DNA from 4 places in the Serratia sp. EC4 genome. Region 1 is predicted to be linked to each of the others. Evidence: predicted binding sites of a transcription regulator. Region 1 holds the regulator's gene; each other region holds the start of a gene.
The links. Region 1 encodes Fur, which represses iron uptake genes when iron is present. Its sites were predicted from a motif close to ATAATAATGAGAACNACTATCAA; they were not measured.

Region 1 (4,212 bases):
GATCCCGGAGATCGACATGCCGGCACACGCCCGCGCCGCGGTGGTCTCGATGGAAGCGCGCTATAAAAAGCTGCATGCCGCCGGGAAAGAGCAGGAGGCCAACGAATTCCGCCTGGTGGATCCGACCGATACCTCCAACACCACCTCCGTGCAGTTCTTTAACCGCCAGAGCTACCTGAACCCGTGCCTGGACTCTTCCCAGCGCTTTGTCGACAAGGTGATTGGCGAGATTGCCCAGATGCATAAAGAAGCCGGCCAGCCGATCAAAACCTGGCACTTTGGCGGCGATGAGGCGAAAAACATCCGCCTGGGCGCAGGCTATACCGACAAGGCGAAACCGGAACCGGGTAAAGGCATCATTGACCAGAGTAATGAAGACAAGCCGTGGGCCAAGTCGCAGGTGTGCCAGACGATGATCAAAGAAGGCAAGGTGGCCGACATGGAGCACCTGCCGAGCTACTTCGGCCAGGAGGTCAGCAAGCTGGTGAAGGCGCACGGCATCGACAGAATGCAGGCCTGGCAGGACGGTCTGAAAGACGCCGAAAGTTCGAAGGCGTTCGCCACCTCGCGCGTGGGCGTCAACTTCTGGGACACCCTGTATTGGGGCGGTTTCGACAGCGTTAACGACTGGGCCAATAAAGGGTATGAAGTGGTGGTCTCCAACCCGGACTACGTCTACATGGACTTCCCTTACGAGGTGAATCCGGACGAGCGCGGTTACTACTGGGGCACCCGCTTCAGCGACGAGCGCAAGGTGTTCAGCTTCGCGCCGGACAACATGCCGCAGAACGCGGAAACCTCGGTCGACCGCGACGGCAACCACTTCAACGCCAAAAGCGACAAGCCGTGGCCGGGTGCCTACGGTCTGTCCGCTCAGCTGTGGAGCGAAACCCAGCGCACCGATCCGCAGATGGAATACATGATCTTCCCGCGCGCGCTGTCGGTGGCGGAACGCGCCTGGCACCGCGCCGGTTGGGAGCAGGACTATCGCGCCGGCCGCGAATACAAAGGCGGGGAAACCCACTTTGTCGATACCCAGGCGCTGGAGAAAGACTGGCTGCGCTTCGCCAATATCCTGGGCCAACGTGAACTGGCCAAGCTGGACAAAGGCGGCGTCGCTTATCGTCTGCCGGTGCCGGGCGCCCGCGTGGCGGGCGGCAAGCTGGAAGCGAATATCGCGCTGCCGGGATTGGGCATCGAGTATTCCACCGACGGCGGCAAGCAGTGGCAGCGCTATGACGCCAAGGCCAAGCCGACGGTCTCCGGTGACGTGCAGGTGCGTTCGGTCAGCCCGGACGGTAAACGCTACAGCCGCGCCGAGAAGGTCTAGGTCTGGCTCCGGGGCCCGTGGTTCTGGCAGCGGGCCGCATCATAATGAAGGGGGAATGCGTTCGCCCCCGCGCGTGCCGGCGTGGGGCGGATGTTGAAGTGAGAGCAGTACGTGGAGTCGCAGTGCCGCTGCAATTGTAGTATTTCATGACATGATCTTCCCCCGGCTTGTCCGGGGATTTTTTTGCCCGTTGTACGGCGGGCATAAAAAAACCGCCCCAATGTGAGGCGGTTTTTCATAGCCGGTCAGGCTTATTTCTTGTCGTGCAGCGATTCGTCTTCGCGGCAGTCACCGGTTTCACAGTGGCCGTACAGGTACAGACTGTGGTTGGTGAGCTTGATGCCGTGCTGCTTGGCGATATCACGCTGGCGCACTTCGATGGATTCATCACTGAATTCGATCACTTTGCCGCAGTCCAGGCAAATCAGGTGATCGTGGTGATGCTGTTGGGTCAGCTCGAACACGGACTTGCCGCCTTCGAAATTGTGACGTGTCACAATGCCCGCATCGTCAAACTGGTTCAGTACGCGATAAACCGTCGCCAGGCCGATCTCTTCGCCCATATCAATCAGTTTTTTGTACAAATCTTCCGCACTGACGTGATGGCATTCCGGATTTTGCAGTACTTCCAGGATTTTGAGTCGCGGAAGCGTGACTTTTAAGCCGGCCTTCTTCAATGCGATGTTGTTGTCGGTCATGCGAATTCAGTCCTGTTACTATGCTAATCAAGTTGAGGCGTACTCGCCTGTGGCATCGGTCGGCACAAAGAGTTAATGCGTCTCATTATAGAACCGGTTGTACTAAATGGAAACCGCCGGTTGTTAACAAAGATATAATTGCACTATTGCATGTTTTGCATGCAACGCCTTGATGGATGGGATAAACCGATATCTCAGTCTACCGTGACGGGGTGGGAAGTTACAAATCTGTAGCTTCTATCGCAGCAATCCCTGTTGCCGATGACGGCCCTGTCGGCACACTATGCACTTTACAGGGCCTTTGTTCAACCTTTCGCCAGTACCGGCGTTTAGCCGACGATATCGGCCAGGCTCAGCTCTTCGACGATCTGTTTGACCCAGGCGTCCACGCGCTCATTGGTCAGCTCCGGCTGACGGTCTTCGTCGATCGCCAGACCGATGAAGTGGTTGTCGTCCGCCAGGCCTTTGGAAGCTTCGAAGTGGTAGCCTTTGGTCGGCCAGTGGCCCACGATGGCCGCGCCGCGCGGTTCGATGATGTCGCGGATGGTGCCCATCGCGTCACAGAAATATTCCGCGTAGTCTTCCTGGTCGCCGCAGCCGAACAGCGCCACCAGTTTGCCGTTGAAATCGACTTCTTCCAGCGTCGGGAAGAAATCATCCCAGTCACACTGCGCTTCACCGTAGTACCAGGTCGGGATACCCAGCAGCAGGATATCGAACCCTTCCAGGTCTTCTTTGCTGCTTTTGGCGATGTCATGCACTTCTGAGACATCGTCGCCAAACTGTTTCTGAAGAATTTTCTGGATCATTTTGGCAATGTTTTCGGTATTGCCAGTGTCGCTGCCAAAGAAAATGCCTACAGTAGCCATATCGCGTATAACCTTTAAATTCAATTAATTGCATTACTCGGCGCCGGCACTGCCGCCGATTAAAATGATGCCATGACAAGAGCCTTTCGCCATGGTGGCGGGCGCCGACAGGCGCAGTCTCTTACCGGTAAATGCGTATCATGCCAGAAAGTGGCGCCGGGGTTTTATCGCATTTATGCGATGCCGAAGGATGAAGAAAAGCGTGGTCGATCCGGCGTTGTCCTTAACGCCGCGCCGCGCGTGCGGCCGAAGAGATCAATGTTCCGGCTGTTCTTCCGCCAGTTGCGCCAACAGCATCTGCTCGATGAGTTCGCTGCGGCTGATGTTGCGCTGTTCCGCCAGTTTGTTCAGGGCGTCCACCGCATCCGCGTTGATTTTCAGCTCTACGCGCCGCAATCCGCGCACTTTATCGCGCCGTAACTGATTGCGCTTATTGATTCTAAGCTGTTCATCGCGGGAAAGCGGGTTGGTTTTCGGGCGCCCCGGACGGCGTTCATCTGCGAACAGATCCAGCGTCGTGCGATCCGTTTGTTCTTTTGCCATAGGTAGCGGTACTGCAAGGGAGTTTGCATCAAAAAGCGCTCGCACGCTTCCGGAGGCATCGATTAACACACTTCGGGCCAATAAACCCTAACCCAAATTTACCCCCGAACCGGCGTTCGCGAACGCGCTGGCGCGGCGGCAAAATTATAGCGCGCCATATTACCCCAGCAGATGGAGCGGCGACAATGCCTAACTGCGGGCTAAACGCGCTAAGCCGTTATCTTTAGCGCGTTTTTTCGCCAGATTAACGTATTTTTCAGGCTTCGCCGAGGAAACGGTGGATGGCGCGCAGCACCGCTTCCGGTTTTTCGGCGTGCACCCAATGGCCGGTGCCGGCGACGACGTGCGCGCGGGCCTGCGGGAACTGGCGGGCGATATCTGCACGGTAGCTGTCCTGCACGTACGGCGACAGGCCGCCGCGAATGAACAGGGTCGGGTGTGGCCAGGCCGGGACGTCCTGCCAGCCGGTGATGTCTTCGTAGCGTTCGATCAGCACCGGCAGGTTGAAGCGCCATTCACCGTTATGGAAGGACTTCAGCAGGAACTGGATCACGCCTTCTTCCTGCAGGTAGTCGCGCATCAACTGGGCGGCCGCCTGGCGCTGGGTGATGCCGGCGGCGCTGACGGCCTTCAGCGCGGCGAAGATCTCGTCATGACGTCGGGTCTGGTAATCCACCGGCGCGACGTCGATGACGATCAGCTTGGCGATGCGCTCGGGCGCGATGGCGGTCAGCGCCATCGCCGCTTTGCCGCCCATCGAGTGGCCGATGAC
Region 2 (4,212 bases), on a different contig from region 1:
AGCGAAGCCTTCAACCAGCAGGCGCTGGCGGCGATGAACGCCGCGCTGGGCTCGCTGAAGCTGGACGCCTCTTACCAACAGCTGGCGAAGATCATCGACTACAAGGATTCCGCCGCCTGCAAGACCGACAAACACTGCGACCTGACCAAAGAAGCCAGCGTGATGAGCGCGGTGCCGGGCAAAGAGCCGGGCGTCTCCGGCCCGCTGCGGGTGGGCAACTCGCTGGTGGACGCCTTTATGCTGCAGTATTACGAAGGTTTCCCGATGAAAGAGGTGGCCTGGGGCAAAATCGCCACCCCGCAGCAGTGGAAGCAGCTGGCGCAGTTGAAAGACGGCTATCAGGATTCGCTGTTCACCTCGCCGGTGGTGGCGCAGAACGTCGCCAAACCGCTGCTGACCTACATCAACAACGCGCTGCTCGGCGAGCGCAAACCGGACGCGCCGAAGCTGACGGTGCTGGTCGGCCACGACTCCAATATCGCCTCGCTGCTGTCGGCCATGCAGTTCCAGCCGTATCAGCTGCCGCAGCAGTACGAGAAAACGCCGATAGGCGGCAAACTGGTGTTCCAGCGCTGGCGCGACGCGCAAAACAACCGTGAATTGCTGAAGATTGAGTACGTCTATCAGTCCACCGAACAGCTGCGCAAGGCGACGCCGCTGACGCTGCAAACCCCGCCGCAGCGCGTGACGCTGGCGCTGAAAGGCTGCCCGATCGACAAGGACGGTTTCTGCGCCTGGAGCGATTTCGAAAAGACCATGAAAGGCATCTTGTAATGCCCAGCCTCTCTCCCGATCGCGGGGGAGAGGCCTCTCCCCATCCCGGCTAACGTGCCGCCGTACGAGCCTTAACGCCATTTATTTTGCCCAGGGTCATTGTTGCAGGCGGTTTCGGGGGCTAACATCATCAGCCTGCCTGCTTATCATGGATACCGCCGTTGCCCACTTTTATCCGCAATATCGAGTTTTTCACGCCGGACGGCTATCCGGGCCAGGTGGCGCGTTGCCATTTTGCGCTGGCGGAGTATCGCGACGAGAGTTTTCCCGAGGCGGGCTTTGCGCTGCCGGACCATCTGGCGCGCGCGGTGCCGAAACGCCGCGCGGAGTATTTGGCCGGGCGTGTTCTCGCGCGCCAGCTATTGGCGCCGCTCGGTTTTGCCGATTTCACCCTGACGCGCGGCGAAGATCGCGCGCCGCAGTGGCCGCCGGGCATCGCCGGGGCGCTGAGCCATAATTCGGATACCGCGCTGTGCGCCGTACACCGCGAGAGCGGGCTGGGCGGCGTTGGGTTGGATGTGGAGACGCTGCTCTCCGACGTGCGGGCGGAGGAGCTGTGGGGGGCGATCGTTTCGGCGGGGGAGCGCGAGGCGTTGCTGCGCGAAACGCTGCCGTTCAACGAGCTGCTGACGCTGACGTTTTCCGCCAAAGAGAGCCTGTTCAAGGCGCTTTATCCGCAGGTGCGCTGTTACTTCGATTTTCTCGATGCGCGCATGGTCGCCGTGGATACGCAGCGGCAGACGTTCGTATTAGCGTTGCTTAAGACCTTGACGCCAAATTGCCCCGCCGGCCGCCGGTTCAGCGGGCGTTTTTGGCGTGAAGGTGACGACGTCACGACCTTTATTTTTTGCTAAAATACAATAATAACAGTGTGTTATTTCTTGCTGCGCCGTAACGTGGATTTGCCGCAGCGAGCGGAAAGATTCATTCATCGGAGATTGACCCTCGGTGGGGAATCGGTGTAATTTATCCTCCTTTTACAGCTAATGATAATTATTCGCATAAACATTATCATTGGTGAGGCGCAACAAAGGAGTGGTCTGTGGCGACACTGACGACAGAAAACCAAACCTTCCCCGGGTTTGCGTACGCCGAACAATCGACCTTTTTGTACCGGTCCGAATTCCGTTCCCTCTCCGCCAGCGGCGTGTTCGAACGGATTGAGACGCCGGCGTTCGGCGGCGAGCAGGAAGGCAGCGCGCTGGCGCAGCATATTCGCCAGGCGCTGGCGCGAGCCAACGCCGCCGGCCAGGAGACGCCGGTGGTGGTGGGCGCCATTCCGTTCGACACGCGCCGGCCTTCCTGCCTGTATGTGCCTGAAAGTTACGAGTTTGTCGCCAACGACAGCTTTACCCGCGCCGCGCGCCCGATGCTGCAACAGCCGCATCGCCTGGCCGCCTGCACCAGCATTCCGGACGAGCCGCGCTTCAAGCACGCGGTGGCGGAAGCGGTCAGCCGCTTTAAACAAGGCAAGCTGGACAAGGCGGTGCTGTCGCGCATCCTCGACATCGAGCTTGAGCAGCCGGTGGCGGGCCACCAGATCCTCAATAACCTGATGGTGCAGAACCCGACCGGTTACCACTTTTCCCTGCCGCTGGCCGATGGCGGCGTATTGATCGGCGCCAGCCCGGAACTGCTGATCCGCAAGCAGGGCGGCGAGATCCACACCAACCCGCTGGCGGGTTCGGCGCGCCGTCAGGACGATCCGCAGCAGGATCGCCTCGGCAGCGAGCGCCTGATGCGCTCGACCAAAGACAAATACGAACACAAGCTGGTGATCGACGACATCCGTCGGCACCTGGCGCCGCTGTGCGCCAGCCTGAGCGTGCCCAGCGGCCCGTCGCTGCTCAGTACCGGCACCATGTGGCATTTGTCCACCCGCATTCGCGGCGAGCTGCTGAACCCGAATCTCAACGTGATGCAGCTGGCCTGCCTGCTGCATCCGACGCCGGCGCTGTGCGGCTTCCCGACCGAGAGCGCCCGCCAGCTGATCGCCGATCTGGAACCGCACGATCGCGGCCTGTTCAGCGGCATCGTCGGCTGGTGCGACGCCAACGGCGACGGCGAGTGGGCGATCGTCATCCGCAGCGGCCTGCTGCGCGGCAACCGGGTGCGGCTGTTCGCCGGCGCGGGGATCGTCGCCGCCTCGACGCCGCAGTCCGAGTGGCTGGAAACCGCCGCCAAACTGGGCACCATGCTCAACGCTTTCGGCCTGAACAGCGGCGCGCTGTAGGGCCACTTTTGCGGCGCAGCGCGCGCCGCATCCTATCCTTTTCGCAGGAGACAACGATGAACAACAACATGACCCGGCTGTGCGCCCGGATGGCGGTGCGCGCATGAGCATTCAGATGGATTTCACCGGCAAACGCGTGTGGGTGACCGGCGCGGCGCGCGGCATCGGCGAGCAGATCGCCCGGCATTTTTTGACGCAGGGCGCCGAGGTGGTGGGGTTTGACCGCGAGTTCGCCAACCCGGATTTGCCTTACCCTTGCGTGACGCTGGACATCAGCCGGCCGGAGCAGGTGGAGGCGGTGTGCCGCCAACAGCTGGCGGAAAACCCGCAACTGGACGTGTTGGTCAACGCCGCCGGCATTCTGCGCATGGGCAATACCGAAGATCTGAGCGTGGATGACTGGCACCAGTGCATCAACGTCAACGCCTCGGGGGCGTTTTACCTGTTCCGCGCCGTGCTGCCGCACTTCAAGGCGCAGCGCAGCGGGGCGATCGTCAGCATCGGCTCCAACGCCGCGCACGTGCCGCGCGCGCAGATGGCGGCTTACTGCGCCTCCAAGGCGGCGTTGACCAGCCTGAACCACTGCGTGGGGCTGGAGATGGCGCCGTTCGGCGTGCGGTGCAATCTGGTGTCGCCGGGCTCGACCGACACGCCGATGCAGCGCGGCATGTGGCAGACCGATGATGCGCAGCAACGCACCATCGCCGGCTTCCCCGAGATGTTCAAGCTGGGGATCCCGCTGGGCAAAATCGCTCGCCCGGACGAGATCGCCAACGCGGTGTTGTTCCTGGCCTCCGACTTGGCCAGCCACATCACCATGCAGGACATTGTGATCGACGGCGGCGCGACGCTGGCCGCCTGAGTCAGACCCGCTGGCGGCGCAGCAGGTGCCGCGCGCCTTCCGCCGCCAGCAGCAGCACCGCCAGCCAGATCGCCAGATAGGTCGGCCATTCGCTTTGGCCGATGCTTTCGCCGAGCAGCAGCGCGACGATCACCAGCAGCACCGGTTCCACATAGCTCAGCAGGCCGAACAGGCTGAACGGCAGCAGGCGGCTGGCGAGGATGTAACACACCAATGCCACGGCGCTGATGACGCCGAGCAGCGGAATGCGCCAATACAGCTCGGCATTGATCGGCAACGCCGCTGCGCCGCCGTCGCCGAAGGCGAACCAGGCCGCCGCCGGCAGCATCAGCGCCAGCTCGCA
Region 3 (4,212 bases), on a different contig from region 1:
GATGCCGCGCGTCTGTTCATCGGAGGCGGCGGCGATCTCGGCCATGATGTCGCGCACGTGGGTGACCGAACGGACGATCTGTTCCATGGTATTGCCGGTGCTTTCCACCAACTCAGTGCCGGTTTTCACCCGGCTGACCGATTCGGCGATCAGCCCTTCTATTTCCTTGGCCGCCTGGGCGCTGCGGCTCGCCAGGCTGCGCACTTCACTGGCGACCACCGAGAAGCCGCGGCCCTGTTCGCCGGCGCGCGCCGCTTCCACCGCGGCGTTGAGCGCCAGGATGTTGGTCTGGAAGGCAATGCCGTTAATCAGGGTAGTAATTTCGGCGATACGCTGCGAACTGCTGGAGATATCGCGCATGGTGCTGACCACGTTTTCCACCAGCTTACCGCCCTGTTGTGCGGTCTGCGAGGCGTCGGTGGCCAGTTGGTTGGCGTGATGAGCATTGTCGGCGTTTTGTTTCACCGTGGCGGTCAGCTGTTCCATGCTGGCCGCGGTTTCCTCGACCGCCGCCGCCTGCTGTTCGGTGCGGGAGGAGAGATCGGTGTTGCCGGCGGCGATTTCCGCCGAGGCGGTGGAGACCTGGCTGACCCCCATCTGGATCTTCTCAATCATGGTGCGCAGGTTTTGGCTCATCGCCGCCACTGCGTTCAGCAGTTGCCCCAGCTCGTCGCGGCGGGTGCTGGTCTGCGCCTGGCGCAGGTCGCCGCCGGCGATGCGTTCCGCCATGGCTAGCGTGCTGTGCAGCGGACGGGTGATCTGCAGCGTGATGCGCCAGGCGATAAGCACCCCGGCGATGATGGCGATCAGGGTGGTGACGCCCATCTGCAGCTGCGCCAGATTGATGTTGTTGCGCGTCTGCACCAGTTCGTCCTGCATAAAGGCGTTCACCAGCGTGCCGATCGCTTGCGCGCGTTCGCCGAGCTGCCGGCTGATCTGCTGTTCGTGCTCATAGGCCGGCAGGTAGGCCGCGATGCGGTTTTTGTAATCGTCCAGCGCGGCCAGCAGCGGTTGCAGCTGCGGGCGCTGCGCGTCGCTGACCCGGCGGCTCAGGGCGTTGGCCGCGTCGCGCGCGTCGTCGATGGCCGCCATCAGCGGCGCTTCGGTTTCCTTGTTCAGGCTCAGCAGCAGACCGCGCGCGCCGTAGCGCACCTGGGTCAGCTTCTGGTTAAGCTGGATGAAGGCCAGCTGCAGATCGCCGTTGGTGAGCTGACGCTCCACCTGGCTCAGGCTGGCCTGCACTTCCGACATGTTCCAGCTCTGGCGCACCGCGTCTTTTGCCGTGACCGCCTGCTCAAAGACTTTTTGCTGCTGTTGATATTCCCCGATCAGCGTCACCAGACGCTGCAGATCCTTACGGCTTTGGGCGTCCCAGTCCAGCGCCTGCCCCTGATCTATCAGCTTGACGGCATTTTCAATATTGGCGCGGTTGTTCTGCAGATACTCCGGCTGGTAGGTCTGGCCGTACATGGCGCGGTTGTATTTGGCCTGGTTGATCTCCTCGTTCAGCCGGTTGCTGAAGTCGATGCGATCGGCGCGGGATTCGATGATATGCAGATATTGCGCCCCGGTGCCGGCGATGACGACCGCCAACAGCAACAACAGCGCGAAGCCGAGACCGAGCTTTTTACCTACGGTGAGATGAGTGAACTTTCCTGCCAGTGCTTGCAATGCCGCCATAGCGTTTTTCCTTCTCCGGGCGAACGTCAATTGAACAAACCATCGGCAAGAAGTGGTCAAACTTTAGCGGATTTCAGGCAAAAAAATACCCGCCGGTGGCGGGCATCTTTATCAACGGGGGCGAATTACTTCTTCGCGGCGAAGCGTGCGGCGGCTTCATCCCAGTTGACCACGTTCCAGAACGCCTTGATGTAGTCAGGGCGTTTGTTCTGATATTTCAGGTAGTAAGCGTGTTCCCACACGTCCAGGCCGATGATTGGGAAACCGGAAGCGCCGGCGACGGCTTCGCCCATCAGCGGGCTGTCCTGGTTGGCGGTAGACACTACGGCCAGCTTGCCGTCTTTCAGCACCAGCCAGGCCCAACCGGAACCGAAGCGGGTGGCTGCGGCTTTCTCGAACTCTTCCTGGAATTTCTCAACGCTGCCGAAATCGCGCTCGATGGCCGCTTTCAGATCGCCGCCCAGCGTGGTGCCGGTTTTCAGGTTTTTCCAGAAGAAGCTGTGGTTGGCGTGACCGCCGGCGTTGTTGCGCATGAAGGTGCGTTTGTCGGCAGGCACTTTGTCCAGATCCTGGATCAGCTCTTCAACGCTGTATTTGGCCAGCTCAGGGTAGGCTTCCAGCACGGTGTTGGCGTTGTTGACGTAGGTCTGGTGGTGTTTGGTGTGATGGATTTCCATCGTCTGCTTGTCAAAATGCGGTTCCAGTGCGTCGTAAGCGTACGGCAGGGATGGCAGTGAATAACTCATAATCATCATCTCCAGTGGTGTATGGGCGGCGCAAAGGGCGAGCACCGCGTAAGCAGTCGGATCATTATAGTTAATTAAATGATATTGAAAATGATTATCAATGCCCTGTGAATTGTGTGGTTAATGAACAAATCGTTGCGTTAACATGTTGATAGAAGAGGGCGCAGGGTGGCCGGTTCAAACCGTCGCCCCGGCGCGTTGGTTACTCTCTATACTGTAGGGAGCGCCAACGTCGAAATGTATCGAAATGTGCCAATGCGTTCACTGAATGAGCACGAGTGTGTAACAACCACAAGCACGCTGTGGTAATATGGCCGGCGTTCGTAGCAAGCATAACAACAGTGACATTCGCGTTTGCCGCGCTAGCGGGCAGGCGCATTTGAACAATGTGACAATCGAGAGTAAAGGAGACCCCCATGCAGGTCAGCAGAAGGCAGTTCTTTAAGATCTGCGCTGGCGGTATGGCAGGAACGACGGTGGCCGCGCTGGGCTTTGCCCCCGAAGTGGCGTTGGCGGAAACCCGGCAGTACAAACTGCTGCGCGCCCGCGAGACCCGTAATACCTGTACGTATTGTTCCGTCGGCTGTGGGCTGTTGATGTACAGCCTTGGTGATGGCGCCAAAAACGCCAAAGAAAGCATTTTCCATATCGAAGGGGATCCGGATCACCCGGTAAACCGCGGCGCGCTTTGCCCGAAAGGCGCCGGCCTGGTTGACTTCATCCACAGCGAAAGCCGCCTCAAGTATCCGGAATACCGGGCGCCGGGGTCGGACAAATGGCAGCGCATCAGCTGGGACGACGCCTTTACCCGCATCGCCAAGCTGGTGAAAGAAGACCGTGACGCCAACTTCATCAAAACCAACGATCAGGGCGTTACCGTCAACCGTTGGCTGACCACCGGCATGCTGTGCGCTTCGGCCGCCAGCAATGAAACCGGTTTTCTGTCGCAAAAATTTAGTCGCGCTCTCGGCATGCTTGCCGTAGACAACCAGGCGCGTGTCTGACACGGACCAACGGTAGCAAGTCTTGCTCCAACATTTGGTCGCGGTGCGATGACCAACCACTGGGTTGATATCAAGAACGCGAATTTGATTATCGTCATGGGCGGTAATGCGGCGGAAGCGCATCCGGTGGGGTTCCGCTGGGCGATGGAAGCCAAAATACACAACAATGCCAAGCTGATCGTGATCGATCCGCGCTTTACCCGAACCGCGTCGGTGGCGGACTTCTACACGCCGATCCGCTCCGGGACCGACATCGCTTTCCTGTCGGGCGTGTTGCTGTATCTGATGACCAACAACAAGTTCAACCGCGAATACGTCGAGGCCTACACCAACGCCAGCCTGCTGGTGCGGGAAGACTTTGCCTTCGAAGACGGGTTGTTCAGCGGCTACGACGCGGAAAACCGCAAGTACGACAAAACCACCTGGAACTACCAGTTCGACGAGAACGGCTTCGCCAAGCGCGACGTCACGCTGCAGGATCCACGCTGCGTGTGGAACCTGCTGAAACAGCACGTGAGCCGCTACACGCCTGACGTGGTGACCAACATCTGCGGCACGCCGAAGGACGATTTCCTCAAGGTGTGCGAATACATCGCCGAAACCTGCGTCGCGGATAAAACCGCTTCGTTCCTGTACGCCCTGGGCTGGACTCAGCACTCGGTCGGCGCGCAGAACATTCGCACCATGGCGATGATCCAGCTGCTGCTCGGCAACATGGGCATGGCGGGCGGCGGCGTCAACGCGCTGCGCGGCCACTCCAACATCCAGGGGCTGACCGATCT
Region 4 (4,212 bases), on a different contig from region 1:
AGCGCTTGCATGGCATGCAAGAGGTCGACGGTTCGATCCCGTCTAGCTCCACCAACCTTCTTCTCAGAGAGGTTGGGGAATACCGTAACGCCGGTCAACGCGTACCACTTTTGTGGGGCTATAGCTCAGCTGGGAGAGCGCTTGCATGGCATGCAAGAGGTCGACGGTTCGATCCCGTCTAGCTCCACCACCATTTAAAAAGCCGACCTTAGGGTCGGCTTTTTGCTTTGCATTATTCCACCTTCGCCGAAGGCCAGCCAATAAAAAAGGCGCCCGCAGGCGCCTTGTTATCCTGGCCGGTTCGAGGCTTAGCCCAGCACCAGACCCGCGATGGAAGCGGACAGGATGCTGACCAGCGTAGAGCCGTACACCAGCTTCAGGCCAAAGCGTGACACCACGTTGCCCTGGTGTTCGTTCAGGCCCTTGATCGCACCGGCCACGATGCCGATGGAAGAGAAGTTGGCGAAGGACACCAGGAACACCGACAGGATCCCCAGGCTGCGCGGCGACAGCTCGGCAGAGACTTTCTGCAGTTCCATCATGGCCACGAATTCGTTGGAAACCAGTTTGGTCGCCATGATGCTGCCAACCTGCAGGGCTTCGTGTTTAGGGATGCCCATGATCCAGGCGAATGGATAGAAGAAGTAGCCGAGGATTTCCTGGAAGCTCAGGCCGAAAATGGCGCTGAACACACCGTTGAGCGCGGCGATCAGGGCGATGAAGCCAATCAGCATCGCGGCGACGATAATCGCTACTTTGAAGCCCGCCAGGATGTATTCACCCAGCATTTCAAAGAAGCTCTGGCCTTCGTGCAGGTTGCCGAGGTGCAGCTCTTCTTCTTTATTGGTGTCGTACGGGTTGACCAGCGACAGCACGATAAAGGTGCTGAACATGTTCAATACCAGCGCCGCCACCACGAACTTGGCGTCCAGCATGGTCATGTAGGCGCCGACGATGGACATGGAAACCGTAGACATCGCGGTCGCCGCCATGGTGTACATGCGCTTTTCCGACATCTTGCCCAGGATATCCTTGTAGGCGATGAAGTTTTCGGATTGCCCCAGGATCAGCGAGCTGACGGCGTTAAACGACTCCAGCTTGCCCATGCCGTTCACTTTCGACAGCACGGTGCCGATAATGCGGATGATGAACGGCAGCACCTTGATGTACTGCAGAATACCGATCAGCGCCGAAATGAAGACGATTGGGCACAGCACCTTCAGGAAGAAGAACGCCAGGCCTTTGTCGCCCATGCCGCCGAACACGAAATCAGTCCCTTGTCCCGCAAACCCGAGCAGTTTGTCAAACAGCGCGGCGAATCCTTTTACGAAGCCCAAACCCGCTTCCGAATGCAGGAAAAAGTAGGCCAGCAGTACTTCGATAACCAGTAGTTGAATAACATAGCGAATGCGGATGCTTTTACGATCGCGGCACACCAACAGGGCCAGGATCGCCACCACCACTATCGCCAACGCAAAGTGCGCAATATGGGACATGTTTGCTCCAAATTTGAGGCAGGCTGAATTTCGGCTGCCATTTTATGTAACGCTACGTTTAAAAACGAGACTTCTATTGCAAATATGGAAAATCATAGTGGGAGTTCTCCTAAAGTGTTGCGCAAAAGCATAAAAAATCAAGATGTTAAAGCAGCAATAGGAAATTCGTATTCTTGTGCTAACCTGTCTTTCAGGGGTATTGCAGCCAAAATCCCATCCCAAAAGCACGGAAATCGGCAAGCTTCGCGCTGAACCCTTCGATAAAACCGTTAATGTTGGCTATTACAGAGATAAGTTTTACCGCTACAAATGCGCTTGATAATTATTATCATTTATATAGAGTGGAGATAAACGTAATTTCAGTAAGGGTTCAACATATGCTGAACAGTCGCGTGGTTGAAACCACCTCCGGTCGCTCCGCCAGAAAAATCAAACTCTCGCTCATGGGGCCCGCCTTCATCGCCGCTATCGGCTATATCGATCCCGGCAACTTCGCCACCAACATCCAGGCCGGCGCCTCATTCGGCTACAGCCTGCTGTGGGTGGTGGTTTGGGCCAACGTGATGGCGATGCTGATCCAGCTGTTGTCCGCCAAGCTGGGCATCGCCACCGGGAAAAATCTGGCCGAGCATATTCGCGATCGCTTTCCGCGGCCGGCGGTGTGGGCCTATTGGGTGCAGGCGGAGATCATCGCCATGGCGACCGACCTGGCCGAGTTTATCGGCGCGGCGATCGGCTTCAAGCTGCTGCTCGGCGTCTCTCTGTTGCAGGGCGCAGTGCTGACCGGGATCGCCACCTTTTTAATTCTGATGCTGCAAAAGCGCGGACAAAAGCCGCTGAAGCGGGTGATCGGCGGCCTGTTGTTGTTCGTCGCCGCCGCCTACATCGTCGAGCTGGCGTTTTCCCAGCCGCAGCTTGCGCCGCTGCTGAAAGGCATGGCGTTGCCCGATCTGCCTAACGGCGATGCGGTATTCCTGGCTGCCGGGGTATTGGGCGCCACCATCATGCCGCACGTGATCTATCTGCATTCGTCGCTCACCCAAATCGGCGGCGAGCACGACAAGGCGGAACGCTATGCCGCCACCAAAGTCGACGTCGCCGTGGCCATGACCATCGCCGGTTTCGTCAATCTGGCGATGATGGCCACCGCCGCCGCCGCGTTTCATTTCAGCGGCCACAGCGGCATCGCCGATCTCGACGTGGCTTACCTGACGCTGCAACCGCTGCTCGGGCACGCCGCCGCCACCGTGTTCGGCCTGAGCCTGGTGGCGGCCGGCCTCTCTTCTACCGTGGTCGGCACGTTGGCGGGGCAGGTGGTGATGCAGGGGTTCGTGCGTTTCCATATTCCGCTGTGGCTGCGGCGCGCGGTGACCATGCTGCCGTCGTTTATCGTCATCATGTTGGGGATGGATGCGACGCGCATTCTGGTGCTGAGCCAGGTGCTGCTCAGCTTCGGCATTGCGCTGGCGTTGGTGCCGCTGCTGGCTTTCACCGGCAATCGGGCGCTGATGGGGGAAATGGTCAACGGCCCGCTGGTGCAAAACCTGGGCAAGCTGATCGTGCTGGTGGTGGTGGTGGGATTGAACGGCTACCTGCTGATCGGCAGCGTGCTGTAAGCAAAAACAGTGCGGGCCGGCGTTGCGCCGGCCCGTCGTCGTTAATCGCGGTCGTCATCGCCGTGGCGGCGCCAGCGATCGCGGTCATGATCGTGGTGATGCTTTTTCTCTTTCTTCCAGTGGTGCTTATCGTAGTGTTTGTCGTATTTACGATAGCGTCCTTCATGGTAGTAATAGTGTTTACGCCAGTAGTCGCCATCGCGCCAGCGATAGCCGTCCCAGTAGTAACCGCGACGGCTGCGGTCGCCGAGATAACGCCCCTGATGGCCTTGCCACCAGTCGCGATCCCGCCAATCGTAACCATCCCAATAGCGGCCGCGGTTATCCTGATCGCCGATGCGCAATGAAACGCCTGGCATCAGATCGATGCTGATCCCTTCGGCATGCGCCTGCTGTGCGGCGGGCAGTACCGTCGCCGCCAAAATGGCGGCCAAGAGCAGAGGTTTAAACATGGCTTCTCCTTCCCGCTTGCGCGGCCTGGCCGTTTGTCACTTTATGAAGCGCGTTCATCAGTTTAAAAGCGGCCTTATCGTTATTTTTGCTGCAATATCGGCATCATAGCGCCGGCGCATAGGGTTGAATCTGAGAGCCACTCTGAAAATGATGCAGGAGGTTAAGATTTGAGATTTTTCTGGGGTAGCGCCGCTCGATTGAACGGCGGAATTTGTAAACGATTACAATAAGATTGTCTCGATCTGCGCGAGCTCTTCTTCACTAAAGTGACGATTGGCCAGCATGCCCACCGCGTCTTCTATCTGCGCATTCTTGCTGGCGCCGATCAGCACTGAGGTAACGCGATCGCCGCGCAGCACCCAGGCCAGCGCCATCTGCGACAGCTTCTGCCCGCGTTGCCGCGCCAGCGCATCGAGGCGGCGCACCTTGTCCAGTCGCTCGGCGGTCAGCTGCTCCGGCTGCAGGAAGCGGCTGCCGCTGGCGGCGCGAGAATCTTGCGGTATGCCGTGCAGGTAGCGATCGGTCAGCAGGCCGCCCGCCAGCGGCGAGAAGGCGATAGATCCGACGCCATGTTCCTCCAGCGTATCCAGCAACGCCGTCTCCGGCCCGCGTTCCAACATCGAATACTTCGGCTGGTGGATCACGCA

Region 2: ACP39K_RS04560 (isochorismate synthase) is a predicted target of Fur. The motif match lies at 1,761-1,783, and genes of this name have one in related genera.
Region 3: sodA (superoxide dismutase [Mn]) is a predicted target of Fur. The motif match lies at 2,505-2,527, and genes of this name have one in related genera.
Region 4: ACP39K_RS06235 (Nramp family divalent metal transporter) is a predicted target of Fur. The motif match lies at 1,812-1,834, and genes of this name have one in related genera.

What each region holds. Positions count from the first base shown of each region.
Region 1 is NZ_JBNIDE010000002.1:309,086-313,297, forward strand. It holds gene ACP39K_RS08105 (beta-N-acetylhexosaminidase) at 1-1,330, shown strand, start outside; gene fur (ferric iron uptake transcriptional regulator) at 1,582-2,028, opposite strand; gene fldA (flavodoxin FldA) at 2,358-2,897, opposite strand; gene ybfE (LexA regulated protein) at 3,153-3,440, opposite strand; gene ybfF (esterase) at 3,697-4,212, opposite strand, start outside.
Region 2 is NZ_JBNIDE010000001.1:969,361-973,572, reverse strand. It holds gene agp (bifunctional glucose-1-phosphatase/inositol phosphatase) at 1-774, shown strand, start outside; gene ACP39K_RS04565 (4'-phosphopantetheinyl transferase family protein) at 936-1,628, shown strand; gene ACP39K_RS04560 (isochorismate synthase) at 1,817-3,007, shown strand; gene dhbA (2,3-dihydro-2,3-dihydroxybenzoate dehydrogenase) at 3,111-3,869, shown strand; gene rarD (EamA family transporter RarD) at 3,871-4,212, opposite strand, start outside.
Region 3 is NZ_JBNIDE010000006.1:125,116-129,327, reverse strand. It holds gene ACP39K_RS17705 (methyl-accepting chemotaxis protein) at 1-1,680, opposite strand, end outside; gene sodA (superoxide dismutase [Mn]) at 1,806-2,426, opposite strand; gene fdnG (formate dehydrogenase-N subunit alpha) at 2,843-4,212, shown strand, end outside.
Region 4 is NZ_JBNIDE010000001.1:1,326,272-1,330,483, reverse strand. It holds tRNA gene ACP39K_RS06250 (tRNA-Ala) at 1-54, shown strand, start outside; tRNA gene ACP39K_RS06245 (tRNA-Ala) at 115-190, shown strand; gene ACP39K_RS06240 (NupC/NupG family nucleoside CNT transporter) at 309-1,496, opposite strand; gene ACP39K_RS06235 (Nramp family divalent metal transporter) at 1,874-3,112, shown strand; gene ACP39K_RS06230 (DUF2502 domain-containing protein) at 3,154-3,564, opposite strand; gene mgrA (L-glyceraldehyde 3-phosphate reductase) at 3,787-4,212, opposite strand, start outside.